DNA from 4 places in the Streptomyces sp. NPDC093065 genome. Region 1 is predicted to be linked to each of the others. Evidence: riboswitches for the same ligand, from Rfam matches in the RefSeq annotation. Region 1 holds a riboswitch; each other region holds the start of a gene.
What was found. A riboswitch is a leader RNA that binds a small molecule or an ion and turns the genes downstream of it on or off. The one in region 1 is predicted to bind cobalamin.
Positions count from the first base shown of each region.

Region 1 (7,436 bases):
CCGGCGTCGTCCTTGTCGACAACGAACGCGGACACGCCGTCGGCGCCCTCGCCGCCGGTGCGGGCCATGACGACGTACAGCTGGGAGGCTCCCGCGCCGGAGATGAACTGCTTGACGCCGGTGAGCACCCAGCCGTCACCGTCCCGTACGGCCCTGCTGGTCAGGGCCGCCGCGTCCGAGCCGACGCCCGGTTCGGTCAGGCAGTAGCTGGCGAGGTCCTCCATGGCGCACAGGCGCGGCAGCCACCGCTCGCGCTGGGCGTCGGCGCCGTAGCGGTCGATCATCCAGGCGACCATGTTGTGGATGGAGAGGTAGCCCGCGAGGGACGGGCAGCCGGAGGCGAGGGTCTCGAAGACCAGGACGCCGTCGGAGCGGGTGAGGCCACTGCCGCCGGACTCCTCGCGTACGTAGACGCCGCCGAGGCCGAGCCCGGCCGCCTTGCGCAGCACGTCCACCGGGAAGTGCTTGTCCCGGTCCCAGTCCAGGGCGTGCGGGGCAAGGTGATCCTGGGCGAAGTCCAGGGTGGTCTCGACGAGGGCCTGCTGGTCCTCAGTGAGCAGGGTGCTGGTCATGGCCGCTCAGCCCATCGTGGGGATCGTGAAGCTCGCGCCCTCCCGCAGGCCGGCGGGCCAGCGCGAGGTGACCGTCTTCGTCCGCGTGTAGAAGCGGATCGCGTCCGGGCCGTGTTGGTTGAGGTCGCCGAAGCCGGAACGCTTCCAGCCGCCGAAGGTGTGGTAGGCGACCGGCACCGGGATGGGCACGTTGACGCCGACCATGCCGGTGTTCACGCGCCGGGTGAAGTCGCGGGCGGTGTCGCCGTCCCGGGTGAAGAGCGCCACGCCGTTGCCGAAGGTGTGCTCGCTGGGCAGGCGCAGCGCCTCCTCGTAGTCGGCGGCGCGCACCACGGACAGCACAGGGCCGAAGATCTCCTCCTGGTAGACGCGCATGGCGGGTGTCACCCGGTCGAAGAGGGAGGCGCCGGCGAAGAAGCCGTTCTCGTGCCCTTCCAGGACGAAGTCCCGCCCGTCCACAACGAGGTCCGCGCCCTCCTCGACGCCGAGGTCGACGTAGGAGCGGACCCGGTCCACGGCGTCCCGGCCGACCAGGGGACCGAAGTCGGCCTCAGGGTCGTCGCTGCGGCCGATCCGCAGCGCGGCGATGCGTTCCTTGAGCCGGGCCACGAGCGCGTCGGCGGTTTCCTCCCCCACCGGGACGGCGACCGAGATCGCCATACACCGCTCCCCCGCCGAGCCGTACCCGGCGCCGATCAGCGCCTCCACGGCCTGGTCGAGGTCGGCGTCCGGCATCACGATCAGGTGGTTCTTGGCGCCGCCGAAGCACTGGGCGCGCTTGCCGTGGGCAGCGGCGGTGGCGTAGACGTGCGCGGCGATCGGAGTGGAGCCGACGAAGCCGAGGGCGGCCACGCGGGGGTCCTCGATGAGGGTGTCGACGGTCTCGCGGGCGCCGTTGACGACGTTGAGGACGCCGGGCGGCAGTCCCGCTTCCAGGAACAGTTCGGCGAGCCGCAGCGGGACGGACGGGTCCCGTTCGGACGGCTTGAGGACGAAGGCGTTGCCGCAGGCCAGCGCGGGGCCGGCCTTCCACAGGGGGATCATCGCGGGGAAGTTGAAGGGGGTGATTCCGGCTACGACGCCGAGCGGGGCGCGCAGGGAGTGGACGTCGATGCCGGTGCCGGCGTTGTCGGTGAACTCTCCCTTGAGGAGGTGCGGAATGCCGGCGGCGAACTCGACGACCTCCAGTCCGCGCTGGATGTCGCCGTGGGCGTCGGCGATCGTCTTGCCGTGCTCGGCGGACAGGAGCCGGGCCAGCGTGTCCTTCTCCTGCTCGACGAGCTGGAGAAAGCGCATCATGACCCGGGCGCGGCGCTGCGGGTTCCATTCGCCCCACTCGCGTTGCGCGTGGACCGCGTCGGCGATGACCACCTCGGTCTCGGCGCGGTTCGCGAGGGGCACCAGGGCCTGCACCTCGCCGGTGTTGGGGTCGTACACCTCGCCGAAGGACCCCGAGGTGCCCGGGGTGCGCTTGCCGCCGACGAAGTGGGTCAACTCGCGCACGGAGGCGCGTTCGTGCTCGCGGACCATGACTGCCTGCTCTCGTCAGGAGGGATCGGGATCCGGGGATGGCGCGCTCACCCCGCACGCGGACGCCGGTGGCGTACGGGTGCCGGGAACGCGGGAACGCTCATGGCCCAAAGCCCTGTCAGACGGGGGGCTCACCAGGGTCGTGGATACACACCGGTGCCATGCGTGTCAGCTCCATCCTCGTGGACAACACGGAACATCCCGCGGCCGGTATCCTGACTCCCGGATCAGCGCGCGCCGTCCGCCTTCCCGACATCCTGCTCGTCAGTGGCGTCCTGCTCGACGGCGTACTCCCCGGTCACAGTGGCGGGACCGTGCCGGAATCACACCGGCTTCCCTGCACCGCGGGCCTTGTGCTCGCGACTATATAGTTGGACGTCCTAGTAAATCCAGTACCGTGAGCGGGTCCCCGGACACGACGGGTCAGCAAGGTTCGGAATCGGCCGTCCGGGGTCCGGCGAAGCGGACCGGAGCGCGGAACCTGGCCTTGCGTGCGGCTCGCCGGAAGGTGGTCAGCACCGCCGGCCCCGCCAGCAGGATGCACACGAGGTTGGTGACGGCCCGCCCGGTGTCCCACCCGAGGGACGTGGCCACGTCGAAGGCGACGTAGCGCTGCCACTGCTCGGTGAAGGGCAGTCCTGGCAGGTAGGCGATGGAGCTGTTCGGGTCCAGGGAGAACGGCCAGAAGGAGAGGTTGAGGAGGAACCCGAAGAGATAGCCGGACAGGGAACCGTAGACGGCCAGCATCAGCACCTCACGACGGCCCGTGGCCCGGGGAAGGAATCCGGCGAGCATCCCGACGAAGGCGCAGCCGAACATCTGGTACGGCATCCACGGCCCGACCCCGCCGGTGATGAGCGCCGAGGCGAACAGCGAGGTGCACCCGAGGGTGAAGCCGAAGCCCGGGCCGTAGACACGGCCGGCCAGGACCAGGACGAAGAAGACGGTCTCGATACCCGCGGTTCCGGCGCCCAGGGGACGCAGGGCCGCGTTCACGGCGGACAGGACGCCCAGCATGGCCAGGGCCTTGGAGTCGATGCCGCCCTCGGCGATCTCCGAGAGGACCACACACAGGACGAGCACCAGGAGCACGCCGAAGATGAGCGGGGGCACGTAGTTCGATCCGAACTTCCCGGGTGCGACGACGAACGGCCAGAAGAAGGCGACGACACCGAGGAACGCCGCCAGGGTCATGACGACGCCGACGCGTGGGGTCAGCCGGATGGCGGCGGTGGTCGTCGTCATGATCGGGCCGCCTTCACCTGGTCGACGGTCAGATAGGGCAGCGGGGCGAGGATCTTCGCCGTCTGGGGCGCGAACACGGGAGAGGAGACGATGACGTCCGGGGTCGGACCGTCGTCGACGACGTCTCCCTCGGCCATGACGACAACGCGGTCGGCGGCGCGGGCGGCGAACTCGACGTCGTGGGTGGAGATCACCACCGTCCTGCCCTCCGCTGCGAGGGCGTTCACGACGCCGATCAGTGCGGTCTTCGCCCGGTAGTCCAGGCCGCGGGTGGGCTCGTCCAGCAGAACGACCTCGGGCGCGGCGGAGAGCTGGATGGCGAGGACGAGGGCGAGCTTCTGTCCCTCCGACAGGTCGCGGGGGTGGGTGGCGTCGTCGATGCCCACGGCGAGCCGGTCCAGCACGATGCGGGCCTTCGTCGTGGTGCCCGACTCGGTGTCCGCCTGGTCGAGCTCCTGCTGCACGCTCTCCAGGTAGAGCAGGTCGGAGGGGGTCTGCGGGACCAGCCCGACGAGTTGACGGGACCGGGTGGCGGGCACGTCGCGCGGATCGGGGCCGTCGGCCGACTTCACCGTCCCGGCGCGGCGCGGGCCCGACCCCTGCAGCGCCCACAGGAGGGAGGACTTGCCGGAGCCGTTGCGGCCCATGAGGGCGGTCACCTCACCCGCGTACAGGTCGAGGTCGACCTCCCGTACGGCGGGAACGCCGCCGTAGGTGACGGTGATGCCGCGCGCCGTCAGGAGCCGGCGCCGCTCGCCGGCCGGGGCCGAGCGGACCGGGTCCGGCGTGCGGGCGGCCAGTTCGGTGCGCAGGGGGGCGGCGGCACGGCGGGCGTCGCGGATCGACAGGGGCAGGGGTGACCAGTCGGCTGCCCGGCCCAGTTCGACGATCGGTGGCGCGATGGCCGACGTGCGCAGGATCTCGGCGGCGGGACCGATGCGGGCGCGGCCGTCACCGGGGAGGTGGAGGACACGGTCGGCGTACTGGACGACGCGCTCCAGCCGGTGCTCGGCCATCAGGACGGTGACGCCGAGGTCGTGGACGAGGCGGGTGACCGCGGCGAGGACCTCCTCGGCTGCCGTCGGGTCCAGGGCGGAGGTCGGTTCGTCCAGGACCAGGACCCGTGGATGGGCGGTGAGGACCGAGCCGATGGCGACACGCTGCTGCTGACCGCCGGAGAGTTCGTGCAGCGCACGGTGACGCAGGTCGGCGAGGCCCAGCAGGTCCAGGGTCTCCTCGACACGCTTGCGCATGGTCCCCGGTGCTGTCGCCAACTGCTCCATGGAGTAGGCGAGTTCCTCTTCCACGGTGTCGGTGACGAAGCCGTCGATCGGGTCCTGGCCGACCACGCCGACGACGTCGGCCAGTTCACGGGGCGGGTGGTGGGCGGTGTCCCGGCCGTCGACGGTGACCCGGCCGTAGAGCGTGCCACCGGTGAAGTGCGGGACGAGCCCGTTGACCGCGCCCAGGAGTGTCGACTTGCCGACGCCGGTGTGTCCGACGACGAGGCAGAGTTCGCCCTCCTCCACCGTGAGGTCGACGTCCCGCAGGGCAGGCTCGGGTGTGTCGTCGTACTGGACGGTGACCTGGTCGAAGGTGATCACGGGGCGGCGGCTCTCCGGACGGGGGTGGGCGGGGGCGCGAGGAATCCGGCGGTGCCGGCGAGCAGGATCGCGGCGGTCGGTACGAGCGGCAGGCCGGGCCAGGTGAGGGGATAGAAGGTGGGGTTGAGCTGGGCGGGGTCGTAGCCGAGGTTGGTGAAGAGCAGGACCGCCGACAGGACACCGCTGCCTGCGACCGCCCACTCGGGCAGGCGCCAGGGGTCGGGGCGGTAGGTGGTGCGGGTGACCCGTCGGCCGCCCAGGCGCAGGCCCGCCACGCACAGCAGCGCGCCGCACCCCATGGCGGGCAGGCCCAGGAACGCGGGGGCGGTGGCGTCCAGCAGCCCGTAGGCGCCGGCACACAGGCCGCACATGCCGAGCAGCATCAGTGCGCCGGTGATCCGGCGGGAGCGGCGGGTGGCCCGGCCCGCACGGCCGTAGCCGCGGGAGTCCATGGCGGCGGCGAGGCGCAGGGAGCGCTCCAGGGCGTCCTCCAGGACGGGGATGACGATGCCGCGCAGGGCCCGGGCACCCTTGGTGGTGCCGGCGCGCAGCTTCCGGGCGCGTACGACGCGTTGCACGCTCTGCACCAGTTGCGGGGCCACGCTGATCGCGACGGTGACTGCGACGCCCAGCTCGTACAGCGCGCCCGGCAGGACGCGCAGGGCCCGCTTGGGGTTGGCGAGGGTGTTGGCGGCGCCGATGCAGCACAGCATGCACGCGAGGCGCAGGCCGTCGGTCGCCGCCGACAGCAGCGCCTCCAGCGAGACCGGCCCGCCGATCCGGATGCCCGCGTACCAGTCGGGGGTGGGGATGTGCGGGAGGGAGAACAGGAAGTGGTCGCGAGGGGTGATGCCGGTGGCGAAGACGGCGCGGAAGACGACCCTGATCGCCACCACGGTCAGGGCCAGGTACAGGTAGTACTTGAAGCCGCGGGCCCAGGGCGCCTCGGTGCGCCGGGCGGTGACGACGTAGCCGAGGACGGCGAGGACGAGGAACAACAGAAGCGGGTTGTTGGTACGGCTGACGGCGGTGGCCAGGGCGAGTGCCCAGACCCACCAGGCCATCGGGTGCAGGATGCGCGGCAGGCGCCGGCCGCCCCGGTCCGGCGGACGGCCAAACGGGGCTGCGGGGGCCTGAACGGTCGTACGGGACACGCCGCTCACTCGGTGCGTCGGCGCCGGCGTGCCGCGTAGACCGCGGCGCCGCCGATCAGGACGACGAGCGAGGCACCGGTGACCACGGGCACGATGGAGCCGTAATCGTGCGGGGCGTCTGCGGCCGGAGCCGCGTCCACCACCTTGGTGCTCGGGCCCGGTGCCGCTACGTCCGAAGAGGTCGCTGTGGCGCTGGGCGTGGGAGAGGGCGTGGCACTTGCGCTCTTGCTCGGCTCGGCCTTCTTCGTCCCGGACTTCTCGGGAGCCGGCTTCTTCGACGCGGTGGGTGCGGGTGCGGGACGCTCGGGGCTGCGCCGCTGCGGTGCGGGGCCGGTGTCGACGTCCGGTGGCAGTTCGGGCGCCTTCTCGTCGGAGGGCGGCTTGCCGGTGTCGCCGCTCGGCTTGGTGTTGTGGGCGCGCAGTTGGTCCGGGGTGACGGTGGGGCGGCCCTTGGTGCCGCCGATGTCGGTGCCGCCGAAGACCCAGAGGTCCACGCTGCCCGGTTTGGGCTTGTAGAGCATGGCGCCGAGCTGGCTGTACTCCCAGGTGCTCTCGCCGCGGTCCGCGTGCCAGTACGACCAGTACGCGGACGCCGGAGGGGTGAGCACGCAGTCGTCCTGGGCCGGGGTCGGGAACTGCTTGCCGTTCTGATAGCCGCTGTAGCCGATGCGGCAGATGAACGCCGGTCCGTCGTGGCCGGTGCCCGTGGTGCGCCAGCCGCCCTGGTTGAGGAGTTCGTAGCCGGTGGTGGGCGTCGTCCCGCAGGAACGGAACAGAGGGCCGCCCCAGTCACTGAAGTCGACCGCGAGGACCACGCCGGACGTGGTCGTGCACCGGCCCATGGGCTGGGGGTCGGCGGCGGCCGAGGGTGCGGTGACACCGAGCGCGGCGGCAGCCGCGGCCAGGGCCGCCGTCGCCCGGGCCGCCGTCCCGGCGAGGCGCGAGCCGATCATCGCCCGCCCTCCGCCATGGCCTTGCGCCGTGCCGCGACCGCGACGCGCCACCCGGCCAGCACCATCAGCGCGGCGATCGCGGCCAGGAGTCCGACCTGAACGCCGGTGGAGGCGAGCGCGCCACCGCCGCCACCGCCACCGGAAGCGCCGTACCCGCCCGAGGTGTCGCCCGGTGTGACGATGTCCGGGACGCCGTCGCTCGGGTCCGGGGTGGGCTGCGGTGAGGTACCGGCCAGACTGCGTTCCAGCTCGCCGAAGGAGATGCCGGTGGCCCCGCTCACCGCCTGCGCGGACGCGCGCAGGTCGGAGCCGCGCTGCCCGTCGGCCGAGGCGTTGAAGCCGCCGTCGGGATTCTGCTGGCCGGCGAGGAACTTGCGT
Region 1 covers NZ_JBIVPJ010000015.1:107,868-115,303, forward strand. The annotation lists gene ACIQFU_RS24995 (acyl-CoA dehydrogenase family protein) at 1-572, opposite strand, end outside; gene ACIQFU_RS25000 (CoA-acylating methylmalonate-semialdehyde dehydrogenase) at 579-2,102, opposite strand; cobalamin riboswitch at 2,290-2,471, opposite strand; gene ACIQFU_RS25005 (ECF transporter S component) at 2,526-3,347, opposite strand; gene ACIQFU_RS25010 (ABC transporter ATP-binding protein) at 3,344-4,951, opposite strand; gene ACIQFU_RS25015 (energy-coupling factor transporter transmembrane component T) at 4,948-6,114, opposite strand; gene ACIQFU_RS25020 (hypothetical protein) at 6,111-7,058, opposite strand; gene ACIQFU_RS25025 (prenyltransferase/squalene oxidase repeat-containing protein) at 7,055-7,436, opposite strand, start outside.

Region 2 (7,436 bases), on a different contig from region 1:
TGCCCCTCCCGTGCCTGCTCGACGGCCCGTACGAACGCCCCCGGATCGTCGGCGTGACAGCGCACCACGCGGATCTCGCGCCGCCGCCCGAAGAAGGAGACGTGGGCGACGGGTTCGGCGAGTTCGACGATGACGGAGGTCTGGGACTGCACCGCGAGATCGAGCTGCCCGTCCGCGGACTCGTGCGTCGTGCGCAGCTCGCGCCGGACGGAGGCGATCCGCTCCAGCGGTATCCGCAGATCGACGTGGAGAGCCCGGCGGATGCGCAGCACGCCCGCACCCGGGTCCAGAACATGCGGCCGGACCACGGACGCGGCGTGCAGCCCGACCACCATCACGACGGTGTACACGTCCAGTACCAGCATCACGTGGTGCGCGGTGGGCCAGTCCCGCAGCAGCACGGACAGCATCACGGACTCGACGACACACACGAACGTGAGCCCGGCCATCATCGCGCCCTGCCCCCGCGCGTACCCGAAGACGGCCCTGCCGGCCGCCGCGTCGTGCGTCCGCCGGGCGGCCCACAGCCACAGGCTCGCCCACAGCCGTAGCTCGTGCCGGACGAGCAGGTACGCGAACGCGGCGGGACCGGTACCCCTCATGACCGCCGCCCCCGGGAGGCGATCTCCATGGCCCGCCGGACCGCCTCCGCCTGGGCCGGCGCGAAGTCGGCGTACAGGGCGCGCAGCAGACCGTGGCCGGGGTCGAGGTCGAAGCCCTCCTCGGGCAGCAGCTCGGCGGGCATGCAGTCGGCGAGTACGCGGGCCGCCTCCGCCACGCCGGGGTCGTCGGCGCCGGCGTCGGCCAGTTCGTCGAGCAGCGCATAGGCGCGGCGGGCCCGTGCCGCCGCCTCCGGCGAATCCAGGGCACCGCGCATCGCGGCCAGCAGCCCTTCCCGCTCCTCCGGGGCGACGGTGCTTTCCAGCAGCGCCAGCATCTCCCGGTCCCGCAGGGCCATCGGCGAGCCGGACACGTCCCCGATCCCGGCGAACAGCGCGGCCAGCTCCGGCGACACCGGCCCCTCGGCCGGCACCCCGCCCTCCGCCTCCAGCAGCGCCCGCAACCGCGCCCGGCGGGCCCGGATCGCCGCCTCCTGCCGCGCGAGATCCGCGTCCAGCTCCTCCAGCACCTCGGCCAGGTCCTTCCCGGCGTCGTCCGCGAGCACGTCCCGCACCTCCGCCAGCCCGAGCCCCAACTCGGTCAGCCGCCGGATCCGGGCCAGCACGACGACATGCCGCAACGTGTACGTCCGGTACCCGTTGGCCAGCCGCTCCGGCTCGGGCAGCAGGCCCTGGTGGTGGTAGTGCCGCACGGTCCGCGTGGTGACGCCGACGGCGCCGGCGAGTTCTCCGATCCGCATGGCCCCAGTAGAAACGTTGACGTTGCGACAGGGTCAAGCGGACAGGCTCCGCGCTCCTGGACACCGCGGGCTTCCTCTGATCGTCTGGGAGGAGGGGGTGTGCAGCGATGACGGGCGCGCGCGAGCAGGCACGGTGGAGCAGGGCCCGGCTGGGACGGGGCGGTCCGCCCCTCGACCTCCTCACCGCCCGCTTCGACCGGCACGTCTACGCCCCGCACGCACACGACGAGTACACGGTCGGCGTCACCGTCGGTGGGCTGGAGGTCATCGCCTACCGGGGCGGGCACATTCACTCGGGGCCGGGCTCCATCGTCGTCCTGGAACCGGGCGAGGTGCACACCGGCGGCCCCGCCGCCCCCGAGGGCTACTCCTACCGAGCCCTGTACGCGGCCCCGAACCTCCTCACCGACGGCGCCCGGCCGGGCACCGCCTTCCCGCACTTCCGTGAACCCGTCCTCGACGACCCGGAACTCGCCGCCGCCCTGCGTGCCGCGCACACGGACCTGGCCCGCTGCCCCGACCCCCTGGAGGCGGAGTCCCGCCTGCCCTGGCTGCTCACGGCGCTGGCCCGCCGCCACTCCACGGCCCGCGCGGCCGACGACGCGGTCCCCGGCGCCGACCGCGTCGCCCGGGTCGTACGCGACCGCCTCGCCGGCGAACTCCTCGCCCCGCCGTCCCTGGCGGCCCTCGCCACCGACCTCGGCCTGTCCCGCTACCAACTCCTGCGGGCCTTCCGTACGGCGACCGGGATGCCGCCCTACGCCTGGCTCGCCCAGCACCGGGTGGCCAGGGCGCGCGGGCTCCTGGACGCGGGCCTGCGACCGGCCGAGGTGGCGGCCCTGGTGGGCTTCGCCGACCAGGCGCACCTGACCCGCTGGTTCCGGCGGGTCCTCGGGGTGACCCCGGCGGCGTACCGCAACAGCGTTCAAGACCGCACCGGGTGAGGCGTCCGAGACTCGCCGCATGACTGCACGCGGCTGGTTCCTGTTCTCCCTGATGGGAGTGGTCTGGGGCATTCCCTATCTGATGATCAAGGTGGCGGTGGACGAGGTGTCCCCGTCAGGAGTGGTGTTCACGCGCTGCGCGCTCGGCGCGGCCCTCCTGCTCCCCTTCGCCCTGCGCAGGGGAGACCTCCTCGGCACCGTACGGGCCCGCTGGAAGCCCATGCTGGCCTTCGCCGTCATCGAGATCATCGGCCCCTGGTGGACCCTGACGGACGCCGAGCGGCACCTGTCCAGCTCCACCGCCGGGCTGCTGATCGCGGGCGTGCCGATCGTCGGCGTGCTCCTGGCCCGCTTCTTCGGAGCCGGGGAACGGGTCGGCGCCCGCCGCATCACCGGACTCGGCCTCGGCCTCGCAGGCGTCGCCGTCCTCACCGTGCCGCACCTCACCGGCGGCGACGCCCGCTCGCTGGCCGAGGTGCTGGTGACGGTCGTCGGTTACGCCACCGCCCCCCTGATAGCCGCCCGCCACCTCAAGGACGTCCCCACCCTCCAGCTCATCACCCCCTGCCTCACCCTGGCCGCCGTCGTCTACGCCCCCGCCGCCTTCCTGACCCGGCCGTCCGCCCTCCCCTCGGGCGAGGCCCTGGCGGCCCTGGCCGGCCTCGGCGTCGTCTGCACCGCGATCGCCTTCGTGACCTTCCTGGAGCTGATCAAGGAGGTCGGCCCGGTCCGGGCCGGCGTCATCACCTACGTCAATCCGGCGGTGGCCGTCGCGGCGGGCGCTGTCTTCCTGGACGAGGACCTGACCCTCGGCATCGGCGTCGCCTTCACCCTGATCCTGGCCGGCTCGGTCCTCGCGACCGCCGCCGCCGGTCCGAGGCGGGAGCCCCGCCGGGTACCATGGTCGACACGGCAGACGAGCCGGGCGGGCGGCCGCGTGAAGTCCCTCACGGGACTTCCCGAGGAACGTCCGGGCTCCACAGGGCAGGGTGATGGCTAACGGCCACCCGGGGTGACCCGCGGGACAGTGCCACAGAAAGCAGACCGCCCGGGACTTCGGTCCCGGGTAAGGGTGAAACGGTGGTGTAAGAGACCACCAGTGCCCAGGGCGACCTGGGCAGCTAGGTAAACCCCACCCGGAGCAAGGTCAAGAGGAGACGCCTTCTCGGAAGAAAAGGCGTCTCTGCGCGGACGATCGAGGGCTGCCCGCCCGAGTCCGCGGGTAGACCGCTGGAGGCCGGTGGCAACGCCGGCCCTAGATGGATGGCCGTCGCCGGCGGGCCCGCGAGGACCCGCCGGAACAGAACCCGGCGTACAGCCCTGCTCGTCTGCCGCCCGGTATTTCCGCAGGTCAGAGGCCATGTTTACCGACTGAACAAACCCTCGGGGTCGAATCCGGGTCGAATTCGACCTGTGGGTATCGTCGTTTCTGTCTGCTGCCCGTGTGGCGTATCCGGGCATTTCGGGTGTCAAATGCGGTCCAGTGTCGCTCTGTAGCAGACATCTCGGATCTGATGTGCTCGGAAGTATATGTACGAGGTGTCTCCTTGCCGGCCTGATCTGGCTGAACCTGAGCACCGATTGGGTGTTCTCCAGCCGCTTGCGGCTTGTCGAGGCGGTTGTCGATGGCGCCCTCTCCTGTGTCGCGGACGTGCTGGACTGAACCCCGGTGCGGTGGTGCGGACTGTCCTGAATGGGTGTAGGTGCTCGTGCGCGGTAAGGACTTGTGTGGCGGTGGTCAGGCTCTCTCTGTGTGACTGGCGGACCTGCCCCGTCTCTGCGCTGCCTTCGCGGCGGCCGGCCACCTCGATATCCGGGGTGCCCACGTGCTTCTTGGGTCGCCTCCCCGCTGGGGGCGCGCCTGGGCTCGGCGGGAGAGTGCGACACGCGGCGGCGGATCACGATGGTGGGCTCTGGCTGCCTGTGCGGCCAACTGTCCAGACGTGGTTCCGAGTCCTAGGTCCGACGCCTGATCGGCAACAGCCCTTCTTGCTGCTAGCGTGCAGATGCACATCATTCGCAATTATGTCGGAGGGCATTGGACATGCCGGTGTACACGCTCCCGGAACTTCCGTACGACTACTCGGCGCTGGCCCCGGTCATCAGCCCCGAGATCATCGAGCTGCACCACGACAAGCACCACGCCGCGTACGTCAAGGGCGCCAACGACACGCTGGAGCAGTTGGCGGAGGCGCGGGACAAGGAGACCTGGGGTTCGATCAATGGCCTGGAGAAGAACCTGGCCTTCCACCTCTCCGGCCATATCCTGCATTCGATCTACTGGCAGAACATGACCGGCCCGAAGGACGGCGGCGGTGAGCCCCTGGCCGCGGACGGCGTGGGCGACCTCGCCGACGCGTTCACCGAGTCCTTCGGCTCCTTCGCGGGCTTCAAGGCCCAGCTCACCAAGGCCGCCGCCACTACGCAGGGCTCGGGCTGGGGCGTCCTCGCCTACGAGCCCGTCAGCGGCCGGCTGATCGTCGAGCAGGTCTACGACCACCAGGGGAACGTCGGCCAGGGCTCCACCCCGGTCCTGGTCTTCGATGCCTGGGAGCACGCCTTCTATCTGCAGTACAAGAACCAGAAGGTCGACTTCATCGATGCCATGTGGGCCGTGGTCAACTGGCAGGACGTGGCCAAGCGCTACGCCGCTGCCAAGGAGCGCGGCGACAGCCTGTTGCTCGTGCCCTGAAGCCGTAGCCGACCCCGCAAGGATGTCCTGCTCGTGATCGTCTTCTCACCGCTCACCGGCAGGCAGCACAAGGAGGGGCTTCCGCGAGGACAGGCTCGCGGAAGCCCTTCTTGACATGACAAAGCAGCGACTTCTGGTGACAGGACATCAACTGACCGTAGGATGCGGGAGCTTCGTGCCTCACCGTCCGTGTCCTAGGCCTGTGGGCACGGAGGCGATGGAACGACGACCGCTTACGCGCGCGACGGGGGAAGCCGGTGGGAGTCCGGCGCTGACCTGCAACCGTGTGTGGCCCGCAGCGGGCCGCGAGTCGGGATGCCCGGCGTGCGCGCAAAGAACGCTTCCCACTGTCATGGTCTACAGGAGGGCCCAGTCTTGCGCCGCGCATCCGCACACCGCACCCTGATCACCGCGACCGCTCTCGGTCTCGCACTCGCCGCGTCCGCCCCGGCGGTCGCCCAGCCCCAGAACACGTCGGACACGAACGCTCCCGTCAGAGTCACCCTCACCGTGCAGGGCCCGGACGGTCTCCTCTTCAAGGGGAAGATCAGAACCCGCGGGCACGACGTCACGACCACGACCGGCGGCACGCACCACTGCGACGGTACCAACGGCGGAGCGAACCCCTCGGCCGTTCCGACGCCCACGGCCGCCCTCGACGACGCGGCCCGCAAGCGGCACTTCACCTGGGACGGGGCCTGGTACGCCTCGTTCGACGACTTCTTCGTCGACACCATCAAGGACGTCAGCGGCGGCAGCTCCGCCTACTGGAACATCTCCGTGAACGGCACCTCCACACCCGTCGGAGGTTGCCAGTTCAAGCTGAACGCCGGTGACAAGGTGGCGTTTACCTGGACCGCGTTCTGATCGCAGCAACTTACAGAGTGCGGGCCTCGGACGCGGTGACCGGCTCCCCGGCCTGCACGCCGTGCAGGACATGGGCCAGCACCTCGGCCCCGCGCACCACCCGGGGCCCGGGGCGGTTGAAGTAGGACGGCCCATCCAGCACCCAGACTCGGCCGGACCGTACGGCGGGCAGCTCCGACCACCCCGGCAGCCCGGTCAGCAACTCCGCTTCCCTAAGGGTCCGTTCGGGCGGGAGGCCGCACGGCAGGACGAGCAGCACGTCCGGCCGTGCGGTCCGTACCTCTTCCCAGGTCATCGGCTTGGTGTGCTCGCCGGGAGCGGCGAGGAGCGGGATGCCGCCGGCCGTCGTGATCTGCTCCGGCACCCAGTGTCCGGCCGGCCACAACGGGTCGAGCCACTCGATCGCCACGACGCGGGGCCGGTCGAGGCCGTTGACCGAGGCGCGAACCTGGTCGAGACGGGCCCGCAGTTCGGCCCGCCGCTGCCCTGCTCGCTCCCGTACGCCGAGAAGATCGCCGACTGTGACCAGGCAGTCCAGGACGTCGTCGAGGGTGCGTGGCTCCAGGCTGAGGACGCGGGTGTCCGCGTCGAGCAGCCGTACGGTCCGGCTGACCTTCTCGTACGAGACCGCGCACACGTCGCACAGGTCCTGGGTGAGCACCACGTCGGGCCGCAGGGCCGCCAGTGCATCGGCGTCGAGGGTGTAGAGCGAGGATCCGGAGTGCGCCGAGCCGCCGACCGCGTCGGAGATCTCCCGGCTGGTGAGTCTGTCCTGGTCGAGGTCGGCGCCGGTCACCACCGGTACCGACGCGACCTCGTCCGGCGGCCAGTCGCATTCGTGGGTACGGCCGACCAGCCGCGCGGACAGTCCGAGCTCGGCGACGATGTCGGTCGCGGCGGGCAGCAGGGAGACGATGCGCATGCCGTGACCCTACGACCCCGCCGTTGCCGTCAGGCGCCCCAGCGCACCGCGATGGTGTCGCCGACACCCACGGTCGTCTCCCTGGCGGCGGAGGCGAACGCGCCGCCGTCGACGCTGACCTTCCATGTGTTCGAGCCGCTGTTGGCCTTGCCGTTGAGGGAGGTGATCGTGCCGGTGCCGGAGGACGGTGTCACGGCGGTGACGCAGCCGGACGGGGTGGAGGCGCTCACGGCGGCGTCGAGCACCGCGCCGAGCGTGGTCGTCGAGCTGGTCGGGGTCAGTGCGACGGAGCACACCTTCAGATTCCCGGTGCCGTCGTCCACGGTCAGCGCGAACTTCGTGGCCGTGCCGGAAGTGAGGGACCCCTGGCCCACCCATTGCGGGGCGCCGGTCGTGGTGGGTACGGGCGGGGTGGCGCTGAAGCCGCCGCCGGCGACCGCCCGCAGGCCGTCGATGGAGGCGTAGGCCGAGGGGCTGGTGTCGCTGGGGAGGTACTTGAAGCCGCCGCCGGGGTTGAACTGCTGGGCGATGAGGAAGTCGACGGGGGTTTTGCCCTGGGCGGTGAGGAAGTCGCCGGTCTGCGGGTTGATGCCGCAGGCGTTGAGGCCGGAGACGGCCCAGCCGTTGGAGTCGGTGTTGACGCCGAACAGG
Region 2 covers NZ_JBIVPJ010000009.1:132,054-139,489, forward strand. The annotation lists gene ACIQFU_RS17970 (hypothetical protein) at 1-602, opposite strand, end outside; gene ACIQFU_RS17975 (MerR family transcriptional regulator) at 599-1,360, opposite strand; gene ACIQFU_RS17980 (AraC family transcriptional regulator) at 1,468-2,304, shown strand; partial or broken gene ACIQFU_RS17985 (DMT family transporter) at 2,387-3,103, shown strand; RNA gene rnpB (RNase P RNA component class A) at 3,222-3,635, shown strand; gene ACIQFU_RS17995 (superoxide dismutase) at 4,349-4,996, shown strand; cobalamin riboswitch at 5,206-5,338, shown strand; gene ACIQFU_RS18000 (DUF4430 domain-containing protein) at 5,372-5,863, shown strand; gene ACIQFU_RS18005 (cobalamin-binding protein) at 5,874-6,785, opposite strand; gene ACIQFU_RS18010 (hypothetical protein) at 6,815-7,436, opposite strand, start outside.
Region 2: another riboswitch for cobalamin. It lies ahead of ACIQFU_RS18000 (DUF4430 domain-containing protein); the one in region 1 lies ahead of ACIQFU_RS25000 (CoA-acylating methylmalonate-semialdehyde dehydrogenase).

Region 3 (7,436 bases), on a different contig from region 1:
CCTCACCAGTGATGTCGACGAGCGCGACGCCGAGTTCGTGACCGGCGAGCGCACCGCCGAGGGCTTCTACCGGGTGCGGAACGGCATGGCGCCGGTCATCGCCCGCGGGCTGGCTTACGCCCCCTACGCGGACCTGATCTGGGTGGAGACCGGCACACCGGACCTGGCGCAGGCCCGCGAGTTCGCCGAGGCCATCCACGCCGAGCACCCCGGCCAGATGCTCGCCTACAACTGCTCGCCCTCCTTCAACTGGAAGGCGGCCCTGGACGACGACCAGATCGCCAAGTTCCAGCGGGAGCTGGGCGCGATGGGCTACCGCTTCCAGTTCATCACGCTGGCCGGCTTCCACTCCCTCAACCACGGCATGTTCGACCTCGCCCGTGGCTACGCCGAGCACGGCATGACCGCCTACGTCGACCTCCAGGAGCGCGAGTTCGCGGCCCAGGCGCAGGGCTTCACCGCCGTTAAGCACCAGCGCGAGGTCGGCACCGGCTACTTCGACCTGGTCTCCACCGCCGTCAACCCGGCGTCCTCCACGACCGCGCTGGCCGGATCCACAGAGGAGGAGCAGTTCCACTAGGCCGCCCCTCACGGTCCGGCCCCTGACCGAACGGGGGCCGGGCTGCAGTCCCCGCCACCCTGCTCCCCGTTCAGGAGTCCTGGATGTCCACCACCACTCTCGCCCGGACCCTCCGCGTCCTGGCCGCGCCGGGCGACCGGCACGACGAGATCCTCACCCCTGCCGCCCTCGGCTTCGTCAGCCGGCTCGCCGCCGAGTTCGGCGAGCGCCGCGACGGTCTGTTGAAGGAGCGCCGACGGCAGGCGATCCGGCTCGCGGCCGGTTCCCCGCTCGACTTCCCCATGGTCACCTCCGCGGTCCGCGCCGATCCCGCCTGGCGTGTCGCGCCGCCCGCGCCTGGCCTGACCGACCGCCGCGTCGAGATCACCGGGCCGCCGCAGCGCCGTATCGCCGTCAACGCCCTCAACTCCGGTGCGAACGTGTGGATGGCCGACTTCGAGGACGCCACCTCCCCCACCTGGGAGAACGTCATCGGCGGCCAGCTGACCCTGCTCGATGCCATCGAGCGGCGCATCGACTTCACCACCGAGGAGGGCAAGGAGTACCGGCTCGGCGAGCGCGGCCGGCTGGCCACGATCGTGGTACGGCCGCGCGGCTGGCATCTCGACGAGGAGCACCTGGCGTACGACGGCCGGCCCGTGCCTGCCGCACTGGTCGACTTCGGCCTGTACTTCTTCCACTGCGCCCAGCGGCAGATCAACGCCGGGTACGGCCCGTACTTCTACCTCCCCAAGCTGGAGAACCGTTACGAGGCCCGGCTGTGGAACGACATCTTCGTCCTCGCCCAGGACCTGCTCGGCATCCCGCGCGGCACCATCCGCGCGACCGTGCTCATCGAGACCATCACCGCGGCCTTCGAGATGGAGGAGATTCTCCACGAACTGCGCGAGCACAGTGCGGGGTTGAACGCGGGCCGCTGGGACTACCTGTTCAGCCTCATCAAGACCTTCGGGCACCGCACTGACTTCCTCCTGCCCGACCGCGCCAAGGTCACGATGACCGCCCCGTTCATGCGGGCCTACACCGAACTCCTCGTCCGCATCTGCCACAAGCGCGGCGCGCACGCCATCGGCGGCATGGCCGCCCAGGTGCCCGCCAAGGACCCGGCCGCGAACGAGGCGGTCCTCGCCACGGTGCGGCTGGACAAGGAGCGTGAGGCGGAGGACGGCTTCGACGGCTCCTGGGTCGCCCACCCCGGACTGGTACCGGTCTGCCGGGAAGCCTTCGACGACGTCCTCGGCGAGCGGCCCCACCAGCTGGACCGCAGGCGGGACGACGTCGAGGTGACCCCCGCCGACCTGCTGTCGGTGCGCCGCATCAGCGGCCCGCCCACACCGGAGGGCGTCCGCGCCAACATCGCGGTGGCGCTGCGCTACTTCGACGCCTGGCTGCGTGGCCAGGGCGCGGTCGCCATCGACGGCCTGATGGAGGACGCGGCCACCGCCGAGATCGTCCGGGTGCAGATCTGGCAGTGGCTGCGGCTCCGGGTCGTCGACCGCGAGACGGTTCTGCGCATCCTCGACGACGAGGCAGTCGCCCTCGCCGCCGTCCGGCCGTGGGCACCGGTCGATGAGGCCCGCGAGTTGTTCGAGCGGACGGCGTTCGTCGGCGAGTTGCCGCTGTTCTTCACTCCGGACGGCTACTCCCGTCATCTCGTTCAGCGGGCGGAGGCTCAGGGATGAGCGCGGCCATCGCACGCGTCGGTGTGGTCGGCGGCGGGCAGATGGGCGCAGGTATCGCCGAGGTGTGTGCGCGGGCCGGCCTGGACACCGTGGTCTGCGAGGCCGACGCCACCGCCGCCCGCGCGGCACGAGAGCGGGTGGCCTCCTCCCTCGAACGCGCCGTCCGGCGGGGCAAGATGGAGTCCGCCGCCGCTCAGAAGGCCCTGGCCCGTCTGGTTTTCACGGGTGAGCTCGACGCCCTGGCCGACCGGCAGCTGGTCATCGAGGCCGTCGTCGAGAACGCCGACGCGAAGACGGAGATCTTCGCCGCCCTCGACAAGATCGTCGAGGACCCAGAGGCGATCCTGGCCACCAACACGTCCTCTCTCCCGGTCATGCGGCTCGGCATGGCCACCGGCCGCGCCGACCGGGTCGTGGGCCTGCACTTCTTCAACCCCGTTCCCATTCTGCCGCTCGTCGAGGTCGTGGCCTCCCTGCACACCACGCCCGAGACGGTGGCTGCTGTCGAGTGCTTCGCTGCCGAAACCCTGGGCAAGACGGTCATCGGGTCCCGGGACCGGGCGGGCTTCGTCGTCAACGCCCTCCTCGTCCCCTATCTCCTGTCCGCCGTCCGGATGGCGGAGTCCGGCTTCGCCACCGCCGAGGACATCGACACCGGTATGGAACTGGGCTGCGCCCACCCCATGGGCCCGCTGAAGCTGGCGGACCTGATCGGGCTCGACACCGTCGCCTCGATCGCCGAGTCCCTCTACGACGAGTTCCGCGAACCGCTCTACGCCCCTCCGCCGCTGCTCCAGCGGATGGTCGAGGCGGGTCTGCTGGGCCGCAAGACCGGCCGGGGGTTCCACACGTACATCCAGGACTGAGCATCCTGGCAAACCCGGGCTGAGGGGCCCGGGGCGCGCCTGCCGGGTGAGGGTCCGGCGGGCGCGGACTGGGGAAAGGGCGGGAGACGCGTGTGCGGCGTTTCCCGCCCTCCGCCGGTTTCACACCTGTCAGCCGCGTGTGTCGGCTCACCATCCGAATGATGGACGTGACCCTCCGGACTCGCGGCCGTCCGCTTAGGCTGGCTGGTGCAGCTGGTTCGCCCCGTCCGCCAGGCGGGATGCGTCGTAAGAGGGAACCCGGTGAAAATCCGGGACTGCCCCGCAGCGGTGAGCGGGAACGACCGCCGTCATACGCACTGGACCCGACGTACAGGTTCTGGGAAGCGACGGCCAGTAGGTGTCCTCCGGTCAAGGAGGGCGTGCCCGTGAGTCCGAAGACCTGCCACCTGCCCGCGCGCGGACGACTCCGCGCGCGGACATCCCGGTGACCTCGTGGGCGGGTCGGCGTACATACCGAGCGGACGGCCACAAGCCGTTTCCGTCCGGTCCGTCACCCTTCGCGCTCTCGTCCCGTCGCCGGGATCTCAGGGAATCGTCTCGCGAAGGAGATCTCCGTGACCACCAAGTCCGCAGCCGCGGCAGCCCGGGCCACCGTGTACGGCTACCCCCGCCAGGGACCGGACCGGGAACTGAAGAAGGCGATCGAGGGGTACTGGAAGGGCCGCGTCACCGCCGACGCCCTCCGGACCACGGCAGCCGAACTGCGCGCAGCCAACTGGCGCCGACTCGCCGACGCCGGCATCCGCGAGGTCCCGACCGGCGACTTCTCGTACTACGACCACGTCCTGGACACCACCGTCATGGTCGGTGCCATCCCCGAGCGGCACCGGGACGCCGTCGGCGCCGACGCCCTCGACGGCTACTTCGCCATGGCGCGCGGCACCCAGGACGTCGCGCCGCTGGAGATGACCAAGTGGTTCGACACCAACTACCACTACCTGGTCCCCGAACTCGGCCCGGACACGGTGTTCACCGCCGACACGGCCAAGCAGGTGGCCGAGCTGGAGGAAGCCCTCGCGCTGGGCCTCACCGCCAGGCCTGTAGTTGTCGGTCCGGTCACCTACCTCCTGCTGGCCAAGCCCGCGCCGGGCGTCCCCGCCGACTTCGAGCCGCTCACCCTCCTCGACCGGCTGCTCCCGGTGTACGCCGAGGTGCTCGCCGACCTGCGCGCGGCCGGCGCCGAGTGGGTGCAGCTGGACGAGCCCGCCCTGGTCCAGGACCGCACCCGGGCCGAGCTCAATGCCGCCGCCCGCGCCTACCGGGACCTCGGCGCGCTCACCGATCGGCCCAAGCTGCTGGTCGCCTCCTACTTCGACCGGCTGGGCGAGGCCCTGCCCGTCCTGGCCCAGGCGCCGGTGGAGGGGCTGGCCCTGGACTTCACCGAGGCCGGCGCCGCCAACCTTGGCGACCTCGCGGCCGTCGGCGGACTGCCGGGAAAGCGGCTGGTCGCCGGGGTCGTCAACGGCCGCAACATCTGGGTGAACGACCTGGAGAAGTCCCTGTCCACCCTCGGCACGCTGCTGGGCCTGGCGGACCGGGTCGACGTCGCCGCCTCCTGCTCCCTGCTGCATGTCCCGCTCGACGCCGGCCTCGAACGGGACATCGAGCCGCAGATCCTGCGCTGGCTCGCCTTCGCGCAGCAGAAGACCGCCGAGATCGTCACCCTCGCCAAGGGCCTCGCCCAGGGCACCGACACCATCGCCGCCGAACTCGCCGCCAACCGCGCCGACCTGGCCTCCCGGGCGGGTTCGCCGATCACCCACGACCCCGCCGTCCGGACCCGGACCCGAGCGATCACCGAGACCGACGCCCGCCGCTCGCAGCCCTACAGTGAACGCGCCGGCGCCCAGCGGGCCCGCCTCGGGCTGCCGCTGCTGCCGACGACGACCATCGGCTCCTTCCCGCAGACCGGCGAACTACGCACCGCCCGCGCCGACCTGCGCGCCGGCCGGATCGACACGGCCGGCTACGAGGAGCGGATCAAGGCGGAGATCGGCGAGGTGATCGCCTTCCAGGAGAAGACCGGCCTCGACGTCCTCGTGCACGGCGAGGCCGAACGCAACGACATGGTCCAGTACTTCGCCGAACAGCTCACCGGCTACCTGGCAACGCAGCACGGCTGGGTCCAGTCGTACGGCACTCGGTACGTCCGCCCGCCGATCCTGGCCGGCGACATCTCCCGCCCCGCGCCGATGACGGTGCGCTGGACGTCGTACGCCCAGTCCCTCACCGGCCGACCGGTCAAGGGCATGCTCACCGGCCCCGTGACCATGCTCGCCTGGTCCTTCGTCCGCGACGACCAGCCCCTCGGCGACACCGCCCGCCAGGTCGCCCTCGCCCTGCGCGACGAGGTCAACGACCTTGAGGCGGCCGGGACCTCGGTGATCCAGGTCGACGAACCCGCGCTGCGCGAGACCCTGCCGCTGCGGGCCGCCGACCGGGCCGCCTACCTCGCGTGGGCGACCGAGGCGTTCCGGCTCACCACCGCCGGTGTCCGGCCGGACACCCAGATCCACACGCACATGTGCTACGCCGAGTTCGGCGACATCGTCCAGGCCATCGACGACCTCGACGCGGACGTCATCAGCCTGGAGGCGGCCCGGTCGCACATGCAGGTCGCCCGTGAACTCGCCTCGCACGGCTACCCGCGCGAGGCGGGCCCCGGTGTCTACGACATCCACTCGCCGCGTGTCCCGGGCACCGAGGAGGCGGCCGCGCTGCTGCGAACCGGGCTGAAGGCGATCCCCGCCGAGCGGCTGTGGGTCAACCCCGACTGCGGGCTGAAGACCCGCGGCTGGCCCGAGACCCGCGCCTCTCTGGAGAACCTCGTCACCGCCGCCCGTACGGTCCGTGCGGAGCTGTCCGCCTCCTGACCGCAAGCCCCGCCGGGCCGGGGGAGGACGCGTCCGCCGCGTTCCCCCGGCCCGGCCCCGGAGAAAGCATCAGCCCCATGGCTCTCGGTATGCCCAGTACAAGGGCGGACAGCGCGGCATCCATTCGCGACCTCCTCGAACGGGGAGGCCGCTCCTACTCCTTCGAATTCATGCCACCGCGTAGCGCGGCGGCCGAAGCCGGCCTGTGGACCGCGATCCGTCGGCTGGAGGCCCTGTCGCCCACCTTCGTCTCCGTGACCTATGGTGCCGGCGGCTCGACGCGCGGCCGGACCGTCAACGTCACCGGGCGGATCGCCCAGGAGACCACGCTCACCCCGGTCGCCCACCTCACCGCCGTCGGCCACAGCATCGCCGAACTGCGCAACATCCTCGGCCACTACGCCGACCAGGGCGTGCGCAACATCCTCGCCCTCCGCGGCGACCCTCCGGGGGATCCGCTCGGACCCTGGACCGAGCACCCGCACGGGGTGCGCTACGCGGCCGAACTGGTCAGCCTGATCAAGGGGTCCGGGAACTTCTGCGTCGGTGTCGCGGCCTTCCCCGAGATGCATCCGCGCTCCTCCGGCCGGGACGCCGACATCCGTCACTTCGTCGACAAGTGCCGGGCCGGGGCCGACTACGCCATCACCCAGATGTTCTTCGACGTCGACGACTATCTGCGCTTCCGCGACCGCGTGACGGCGGCCGGATGCGAGACACCGATCATCCCGGAGATCATGCCGGTCACCACCATCCGCTCACTGCACCGCATCCCCACCCTCTCCACCGCCGCCTTCCCCACCCAGCTGGCCGAGCACATGCTCGCCACACAGAACGACCCCCACACGGTCAGGGCGCTCGGAATCGACCACGCCACCCAGATGTGCCGCCGCCTGATCGCCGAAGAGGCTCCCGGGCTGCACTTCATGACCATGAACTTCTCGACGGTGACGACGGAGATCTACCAGAAACTCGGACTCCATGGCTGAGCACACCCCCTCCTCGCCCGTGGGCATCCGCCGGCCGTCCCTGGTCGGCATCGTCAACATCACCACGGACTCGTTCTCGGACGGGAACAGGTACCTGTCCTCGGACGCCGCGGTGGCGCACGCGCACCGGCTGCGATCGGAGGGGGCCGACGTCATCGAACTCGGGCCCGCCGCGAGCCACCCGGGCGCCGAGCAGGTGACGGAGGCAGAGGAGATCGGACGGCTGGGCGACGTACTCGACCAGTTGGTCGCTGAAGGCGTCCCCGTCTCGGTCGACTCGTACCAGCCTGCGACACAGCTGTTCGCCGCCGCCCATGGCGCCGCGTACCTCAACGACATCCAGGGCTTCGACGATCCGGACCGGTACGAGGCACTCGCCGCCACCGGCTGCCGGCTCGTCGTCATGCACTCCGTACAACGCCATG
Region 3 covers NZ_JBIVPJ010000009.1:163,351-170,786, reverse strand. The annotation lists gene aceA (isocitrate lyase) at 1-580, shown strand, start outside; gene aceB (malate synthase A) at 664-2,262, shown strand; gene ACIQFU_RS18130 (3-hydroxybutyryl-CoA dehydrogenase) at 2,259-3,128, shown strand; cobalamin riboswitch at 3,326-3,551, shown strand; gene metE (5-methyltetrahydropteroyltriglutamate--homocysteine S-methyltransferase) at 3,704-6,022, shown strand; gene metF (methylenetetrahydrofolate reductase [NAD(P)H]) at 6,100-7,011, shown strand; gene folP (dihydropteroate synthase) at 7,004-7,436, shown strand, end outside.
Region 3: another riboswitch for cobalamin. It lies ahead of metE (5-methyltetrahydropteroyltriglutamate--homocysteine S-methyltransferase); the one in region 1 lies ahead of ACIQFU_RS25000 (CoA-acylating methylmalonate-semialdehyde dehydrogenase).

Region 4 (7,436 bases), on a different contig from region 1:
CGGACAGGGCGCTGAACGCGGTCGTGGCGCCCGCGAGTTGGAGGAATCGGCGCCGGTTCACTTCGGCCATGGGGGTGGGGGACCTCTCGGCTTGGGGGGTCAACCGGCCGGACGGTGCCGGATGATGACGGATTGCGCGCGAAAGGAGTGTTCCAGGAGCAGCAAACGTCAGGGAAGGGTCCGGTGGCGCTCGCGTGAAAGTCACCGGTACGCGAGGTGTGCCGGGGCCGTCCGCCCGGGGATGGCCGCGAGCACGACGGGCATGGACACGGACGAGCCTCCCTGCCCGGCCGGACGGCCCGTACGGACGGCAATCCCGGAGGCTTCGCCGGCACCGGTTGGCGGTCGGTTCCGGACACCACTCGTCCGCCCACCGCAAGCTCACCGTCGTCGCCGCCCTCGCCCCGAACGGCGCCAGGACCCGGTCGGGCCGGACACCGACATCGTCCAGGCCGAGGTGTTCCTCAAGGGCAGGCCGGTGGCGACGGCTGGGCGGTGTCCGGCTTGAACGCCTGTGCCATCAACCCCCAGACCGGCGCCTTCCCACGAATCGTCTTTGCTGGAGGTGACGGCTGGAGCCGTCGGGTCGAGGAGGCCATCGGTCGAAAGCTCCACGGGTCGGCCACCTGCACAGAACCGTTCGGGTACACATCGGGCCCGATCTTGTTGCACACTGTTCGCAACAACTTACATAGTGCAGAAAGGTCGGTCGATGGGGTCTGCGGTGGTGCTGGGCATCGAGTCGTCCTGCGACGAGACGGGCGCCGGCCTGGTCCGGGGCGGGCGGCTGCTGGGGCACGCGGTGGCGTCGAGCATGGACGAGCACGCCCGCTTCGGCGGGGTGGTGCCCGAGATCGCCGCCCGCGCCCACCTCCACGCGCTGCGTCCGGTCGTCCGGCAGGCACTGGACGAGGCCGGGCTGCGGCTGTCCGACGTCGGGGCGGTCGCCGTGACCACCGGCCCCGGGCTGTCGGGCGCTCTCCAGACGGGTCTGGCCGGTGCGAAGGGCATCGCCTACGCGCTCGGCGTCCCGCTGTACGGGGTGCACCATCTCGCCGGGCACGTCGCCGCCGACACGCTGGAGCACGGCCCGCTGCCGAACCCGTGCATGGTGCTGATCGTCTCCGGCGGCCACACCTCCCTGCTCCTCGTCCGCGACCTCGCCCGAGAGCGGATCACGCACCTCGGGGACACGCTGGACGACGCGGCCGGGGAGTGCTTCGACAAGGTCGCGCGGGTCTTCGGGCTGCCGTATCCCGGCGGTCCGGCCATCGACCGGACGGCGCGGGCGGGGGACCCTCGCGCTGTCCCCTTCCCGCGCCCGCTGCCCGGCTCGTACGCCTTCTCCTTCTCCGGTCTGAAGACCGCCGCCGCCCGCTGGGCGGAGGGTCACGCGGGACGTGAGCTGCCGGTGGCCGACGGCGCGGCCTCGCTCCAGGAGGCCGTCGCGGACGTACTGACCCGCAAGGCGGTCGCCGCCTGCAAGGAGCACGGCGTGCGCACCCTGGTCGTGGTCGGCGGGGTCGCCGCGAACTCGCGGGTGCGCTCGCTCGCCGAGGAGCGCTGCCGGGCGGCCGGCATCGAGCTGCGGGTACCGCCACTGCGCCTGTGCACCGACAACGGCGCGATGATCGCCGCCGTCGGCGACCTCCTCGTACGCGCCGGCGCCGCACCAGCTCCGCTGGACGTGTCCATCGACCCGTCGGCGCCGCTGGAGTACGCCGCCCTGCACCCGGTCGCCGCGGGAACGGCGGTGGCCGCCTGATGACCACCGGCATCCGCGTCCACACGGGGGCCGAACTGCTCGCGCACACCGACGCGCTGCGCTCCGTCTACGTCGACGCCTTCTGCGCCCCGCCCTGGAACGAGGAGGAGGAACGGGCGACGGAGTTCGCGGCCCGGCTGCCGGCGAACGCGGCCCGTCCCGGCTTCACCGCTGCGACCGCGGTACGCGACGGGGAGGCCATCGGCTTCGCCACCGCGTGGACCACCCCGACGCCCTTCCCCACCGACCGCTGCTATCCCCAGGCCGCCGTCGGCCTGGGCCCCGCGCACACCGCGGACTGGTTGTGCGGCGCCCTGGAAATCGACGAACTGGCCGTCCGTCCGACCGCCCGCGGCACCGGTGTCGCCGCGGACCTCCTTGAAGCAGTGACTGCGCACGCGCCCGACGGACGTGCCTGGCTGCTGACCTCCGTCCAGAACACGCAGGCCATGGCCTTCTACCGCCGCCAGGGCTGGACGCAGGTCACCCATCCGTCTCCCGACGGCAAGGGCATCGTCGTCTTCCTCGGCCCGCGCCACCCCGCCCGGCCACTCGCCCTTCTTCCCCTGTAAGCCCCGCTGCCGGCCCCGACCCTGCTGTTCGTCAACGCCGGCATGGTCCCCGACCAGAGGCGGGCGGCATGACCGGGTTGGGCGATGGAGACCTCGGTCCGCGGCTCCGGGGTGCGGTGACGGCGTGCGACGGCGGCGGCGAGATCGGTGGAACCCGCCGCGTAGGAGCGGGCGACCGGATGCCGGCCGCCGTCGGGGCCGCCGACCCGGAGGGCGGAGAAGCCGCCGAGGCTCGCCACGTCGTCCAGGGCGGCGTCGACGGACGCAGTTGAGGCGCGGGCTCCGTGCACGGCTTCTGTCCTCCCTCCGACTCTCCGTCCGCGCGGTCAGGGGGCCGTACGCCGTCGCGGCGGCGTGATGGCGTACAGGTCGAGGATGTCCGGTCGGGGCGCGACGCCCGGTCCGCCCGCGCGTGCCCAGGCGGCGATGTCCTCGGTGGCGTCCGGGTCGTTGACCAGCCCCAGCCAGACGGGCCGGGCACCGGCGGCACGGCCCCGGGCGGAGGGCTGGACGACGATGACGTTGGCGTGGTCGCAGGCGTCGAGACAGTCGGAGACGCGTATCGGTACCGCGGCGCGCAGCCGCTCGGTCTGGGCCGCGTGGTCGACGCCGGTCACTTTGGGGCTGCCGCAGCAGCAGTCGCGGCACACGACGACGCGGCACGGCACGGGGGCGGCCACCGCCCGGGTCCTCGCGTCGTCGGTCTTTCGTCCGGTCGGCGTTGCGGGCATGCGGTGCCCTCCCTCTCTCCGGGGAGATCCGCCCCGGTGGTCCGTCGAGGAGGCGACCGCGTGAGTCTTCTGGCTCTCGGGTCGCGCGCACCCCGGCCTTCCCACCCGCTGCCGGGCAGTGGCCCGTCGGGACGCGCTCGCCGATCACAGTGGCGGGACCGCGCCGGATTCACACCGGCTTCCTCGTTCCGCCGTCGCCTTGTCGCCGGTCATCTTCCCATCCCGGGACGCCGGGCCCGCTCGCCCGGTGCCGGCCGTCAGTCGGTCTCCCGGGAGTGCGGGGCCGTGGCCGACGGATGGGTCTGCCGGTCCCGTCCGCCTTTCGCCGTCGACTCGGGGAAACGTAGGATCACCTGGTCATCGCCGCGACGGGAGACAGGAAGCCGGTGCGAATCCGGCACGGTCCCGCCACTGTGACCGGGGAGCGCCCCTCCGACATGCCACTGCGCACCGCGCGGGAAGGCGGAGGGAACGTCGATCCGGGAGTCAGGACACTGGTCCGTCGCGGGCCCGATCCGAGGAGCGCGGACTCCAGGAGGCTTCACGTGTCCCAGTTGTTCCCCCATGCCCGCACACGCGGGCTCCTTCGTGCCGCGGCCACCGCCGTGGCCCTTTCCTCCGTGCTGCTGACCACCGGCTGCGGTTCCTCCGACGACGACGGCGGGGACGCGAAGGCGACCACCGCCGTGCCCGCGGGCTTCCCCGTCACCATCGACAACTGCGGCGTGAAGACGACGTACGACAAGCCGCCGTCACGGGTGGTCACGATTCACCAGCACCCGGCGGAACTCATGCTCGCCCTCGGCCTGAAGACCCGCATGGTCGGCACGGCCTACCCCGACTCCGCCGTCCTGCCCGAGCTGAAGAAGGAGTACGAGGCGATCCCCGAACTGGCCGAGAGGGAACCGTCGTTCGAAAAAATCCTGGATGCCGAACCCGACTTCGTCTACGGCGGCTACGGCAGCGCCTTCGCCGAGAAGGAGGGCCGTTCCCGAAAGGCGTTCGCCGGTGCCGGAATCGACACCTACCTCAACCGCGAGTACTGCGGAAAGAAGCAGGTGACGATGAAGGACACCTATGACGAGATCCGCACCATCGGCAAGATCTTCGGTGTCCCGGACCGGGCCGACAAGCTGGTCGCGGACCTGCAGAGCCGCGTCGGCAAGGCCGCCGCCGAGGTCGAAGACGAGCCCGGGGTGTCCGTCTTCGTCTACGACAGCGGCGACAAGAGCGCGTTCACCGCGGGCGGCAAGAGCCTGGGCACCGAGCTGATCCGGCTGGCCGGCGGCAAGAACGTCTTCGCCGACCTCGACGACGTCTTCGGCGACGTCTCCTGGGAGCAGGTCGTCGAACGCAAGCCCGAAGTCATTGCCGTCTACGACTACGCCGGCGCCGGAAGCGTCGAGGCCAAGAAGAAGTTCCTGCTCTCCCAGCCCGCGCTCGCCGACGTGCCCGCCGTCAGGAACAAGCGGTTCGTCGTCCTGCCACTGACCGCCACTCTGGTCGGCATCCGGTCGGCCTACGCGGTCGAGGACCTGGCGCGCGGGCTGCACCCGGAGAGCTTCCGGTGACCCAGGCCGCCGCCGGCACGCCCACCGAGCGGACGGTTCAACCGCACAAGACCGGGCCAGGAGCGGCCCGTACCGGGTTGGCCGTCGTGCTGTTCGTCCTCGCCGCCCTGCTCGTCGCCTCCGCCACGGCGGGCCTCGCCATCGGCTCCGTACACGTGCCGCCCGGCCAGGTGTGGGGCATCGTGACGCACGCGCTGGGAGCCGACTGGCAGGATCCGAGCTGGTCGCGGGCCCGGGAGACCATCGTGTTGGACGTACGCGCACCGCGGGTGCTGCTCGGTGCGGTCACCGGCGCCGGTCTGGCGGTGATCGGCACCGCCCTGCAGGCCCTTGTACGCAACCCGCTCGCCGAGCCCTACCTGCTCGGCGTCTCCTCCGGGGCGTCGCTCGGCGCGGTCTCCGTGATCGTGTTCGGGTTCACCCTCTTCGGACCGGCCTCCCTGTCGGTGGCCGCCTTCGCGGGTGCACTGGGCGCGCTCCTGCTCGTGTACGCCACCGCCCGCACCGGCGGACGCATCACCTCGTCCAGGCTGGTGCTGTCCGGGGTGGCGATCGCGGCGGTGCTCACCGCCGTCCTCGATCTGTTGCTGCTCACCACTGACCGGGGCAACGAGGCCCGCGCGGTCCTCGCCTGGACCCTCGGCGGGCTCGGCGGCGTCGACTGGGGCACGCTGTGGCTGCCGGGCACGGCCCTGCTGTTCGGCATCGGCGTTCTCATGGTGCAGGCCCGCAACCTGAACCTGTTGCTGGCCGGCGAGGAGGCGGCGACCACGATGGGACTGGACGTGGCGCGTTTCCGCGCCCGGCTGTTCGTCCTGCTCTCCCTGGTCACGGGCGTGCTGGTGGCAGCGGCCGGACCGATCGGGTTCGTCGGCCTGATGATGCCCCACGTCGTGCGCCTGTTCGTCGGCGGCGACCACCGTCGTGTCCTGCCGACGGCGGCGCTCGGCGGAGCGGTCTTCCTCATCTGGGCCGACATCGCCGCGCGGACGATCGCCGCGCCGACGGAAATACCCGTCGGCGTGCTCACGGCCCTGTGCGGCGGGCCGTTCTTCCTGTGGCTGATGCGCCGGGACGCCCGGCGCGGCACCGACCGAGGAGTGGCATGACCGCGACCGAGCTGAGCGTCGACGGCGTCACGCTCACCGCCGGAGCCCGCCACCTGGTGCGCGACGTCTCCCTGACCGCCCGCCCGGGCGAGACCATCGGGCTCGTCGGCCCCAACGGCAGCGGCAAGTCCAGCCTCCTGCGCACCGTCTACCGCGTCCTGCGCCCCGACACCGGCCGGGTCCGGGTCGACGGAGGCGACGCCTGGGCCCTGCCGGTACGGCAACTCGCCCGCACCGTGGCGGCGGTGGTCCAGGACGCGGCCGCCGACTTCGACCTGGCCGTCCGCGAGGTCGTCGCCATGGGCCGCACCCCGTACAAACGGCTCCTGGCCGGTGACACCGCCGAGGACGCCGACCTCGTCGACTCCGCACTCCTCGCCGTCGACGCCGTCCACCTGGCGGACCGCCCCTTCGACCGGCTCTCCGGCGGCGAGCGTCAACGCGTCCTCATCGCGCGCGCCCTCGCCCAGCAGCCCGCCCTCCTGGTCCTGGACGAGCCAACCAACCACCTCGACATCCGCCACCAACTGTCCGTGCTGGGCATCCTGCGCCGTCTGCCCACGACCGTCCTGCTCGCCCTGCACGACCTCAACCTGGCCGCCTACTACTGCGACCGCCTCTACGTCCTGCACGAGGGCGAGGTCACCGCCTCCGGCCCACCCTCCGAGGTCCTCACTCCGCAGCTCCTGGGCGACGTCTACGGAGTGGAGGCGGAAGTCGCCACCCATCCGCGCACGGGCGCCCCGCAGGTGACCTTCCTCCCCGGAGAACCACGTATGCGAAAGGCTCCGGCAGCGGCCCCGACTCCTGACACGCCGGCCTGATCAACGGGTTCGACCTCACCGTCGGCAGCCGGTGCCGGGCCGGGCCGCGGGGCTTCTCCCGGCTGCCGCGGCGGCGCCGAGGTCGTCGACGGCGTCCTCGGTGCGCTGGCCGACCCGACCCGACGTCGGCTGCTTGATCTGCTTGCCGCACAGGGGGAGGCCACCGCCACGACGCTCGCCGACCGGCTTCCCGTCTCGCGGCAGGCAGTGGTCAAGCACCTGGCCGTCCTGGACGCCGCCGGGCTGGTTTCCGGCGGCCGGGTCGGACGCGAGGTGCGGTACGCGGTGCGGCCCGCGGCGCTGGACACGACGGCACGGTGGATGGCCTCGCTCGCGGCCGACTGGGACCGGCGGCTCGCGAACATCAAACGCGTCGCTGAGGCCGCGGAGCGGGATTCGGGTTCGGCACGCCCCGACTGAAGGGAAGTACGCCATGGACACGTCAACACTTCGCGGCGCCTACGACGGATTCCTCGACGCGGCGGCCCACCCCGACCTCGGCAAGGCGGACGACGGAGGATGGAACGCCGACCGGATACTGGCTCATCTCCTCAGCGTCGACGCCTCGATCACCGCGGTTGCCCTGGGCGTCGTCTCCGGCTCACGGCCCACATTCGACAATCGGATCTGCCTCGACGGCTGGAATCTCGACCGGATCATCGCCGAGCACCGGGGCCGGACGGACTTGACGGATCATGTCCGGAGTCAGGCCGGCATCCTGTGCGACATCGCCGATCGGCTCGACGAGGAAGCCGCCGCCGTTCTGGTGCCGTCGCTCCTCCTGTCCAACGACGCGCTCGTGCTGGACCAGCCGATTCCGCTGGCGAAGCTGATCGACGGCCTCGGCGAAGACCACGTGCCCGT
Region 4 covers NZ_JBIVPJ010000025.1:76,895-84,330, forward strand. The annotation lists gene ACIQFU_RS32615 (phosphocholine-specific phospholipase C) at 1-70, opposite strand, end outside; gene tsaD (tRNA (adenosine(37)-N6)-threonylcarbamoyltransferase complex transferase subunit TsaD) at 713-1,765, shown strand; gene ACIQFU_RS32625 (GNAT family N-acetyltransferase) at 1,765-2,337, shown strand; gene ACIQFU_RS32630 (hypothetical protein) at 2,406-2,609, shown strand; gene ACIQFU_RS32635 ((2Fe-2S) ferredoxin domain-containing protein) at 2,664-3,068, opposite strand; cobalamin riboswitch at 3,131-3,256, opposite strand; cobalamin riboswitch at 3,444-3,565, shown strand; gene ACIQFU_RS32640 (ABC transporter substrate-binding protein) at 3,623-4,639, shown strand; gene ACIQFU_RS32645 (FecCD family ABC transporter permease) at 4,636-5,748, shown strand; gene ACIQFU_RS32650 (ABC transporter ATP-binding protein) at 5,745-6,572, shown strand; gene ACIQFU_RS32655 (hypothetical protein) at 6,588-6,791, opposite strand; gene ACIQFU_RS32660 (ArsR/SmtB family transcription factor) at 6,702-6,992, shown strand; gene ACIQFU_RS32665 (hypothetical protein) at 7,006-7,436, shown strand, end outside.
Region 4: another riboswitch for cobalamin. It lies ahead of ACIQFU_RS32640 (ABC transporter substrate-binding protein); the one in region 1 lies ahead of ACIQFU_RS25000 (CoA-acylating methylmalonate-semialdehyde dehydrogenase).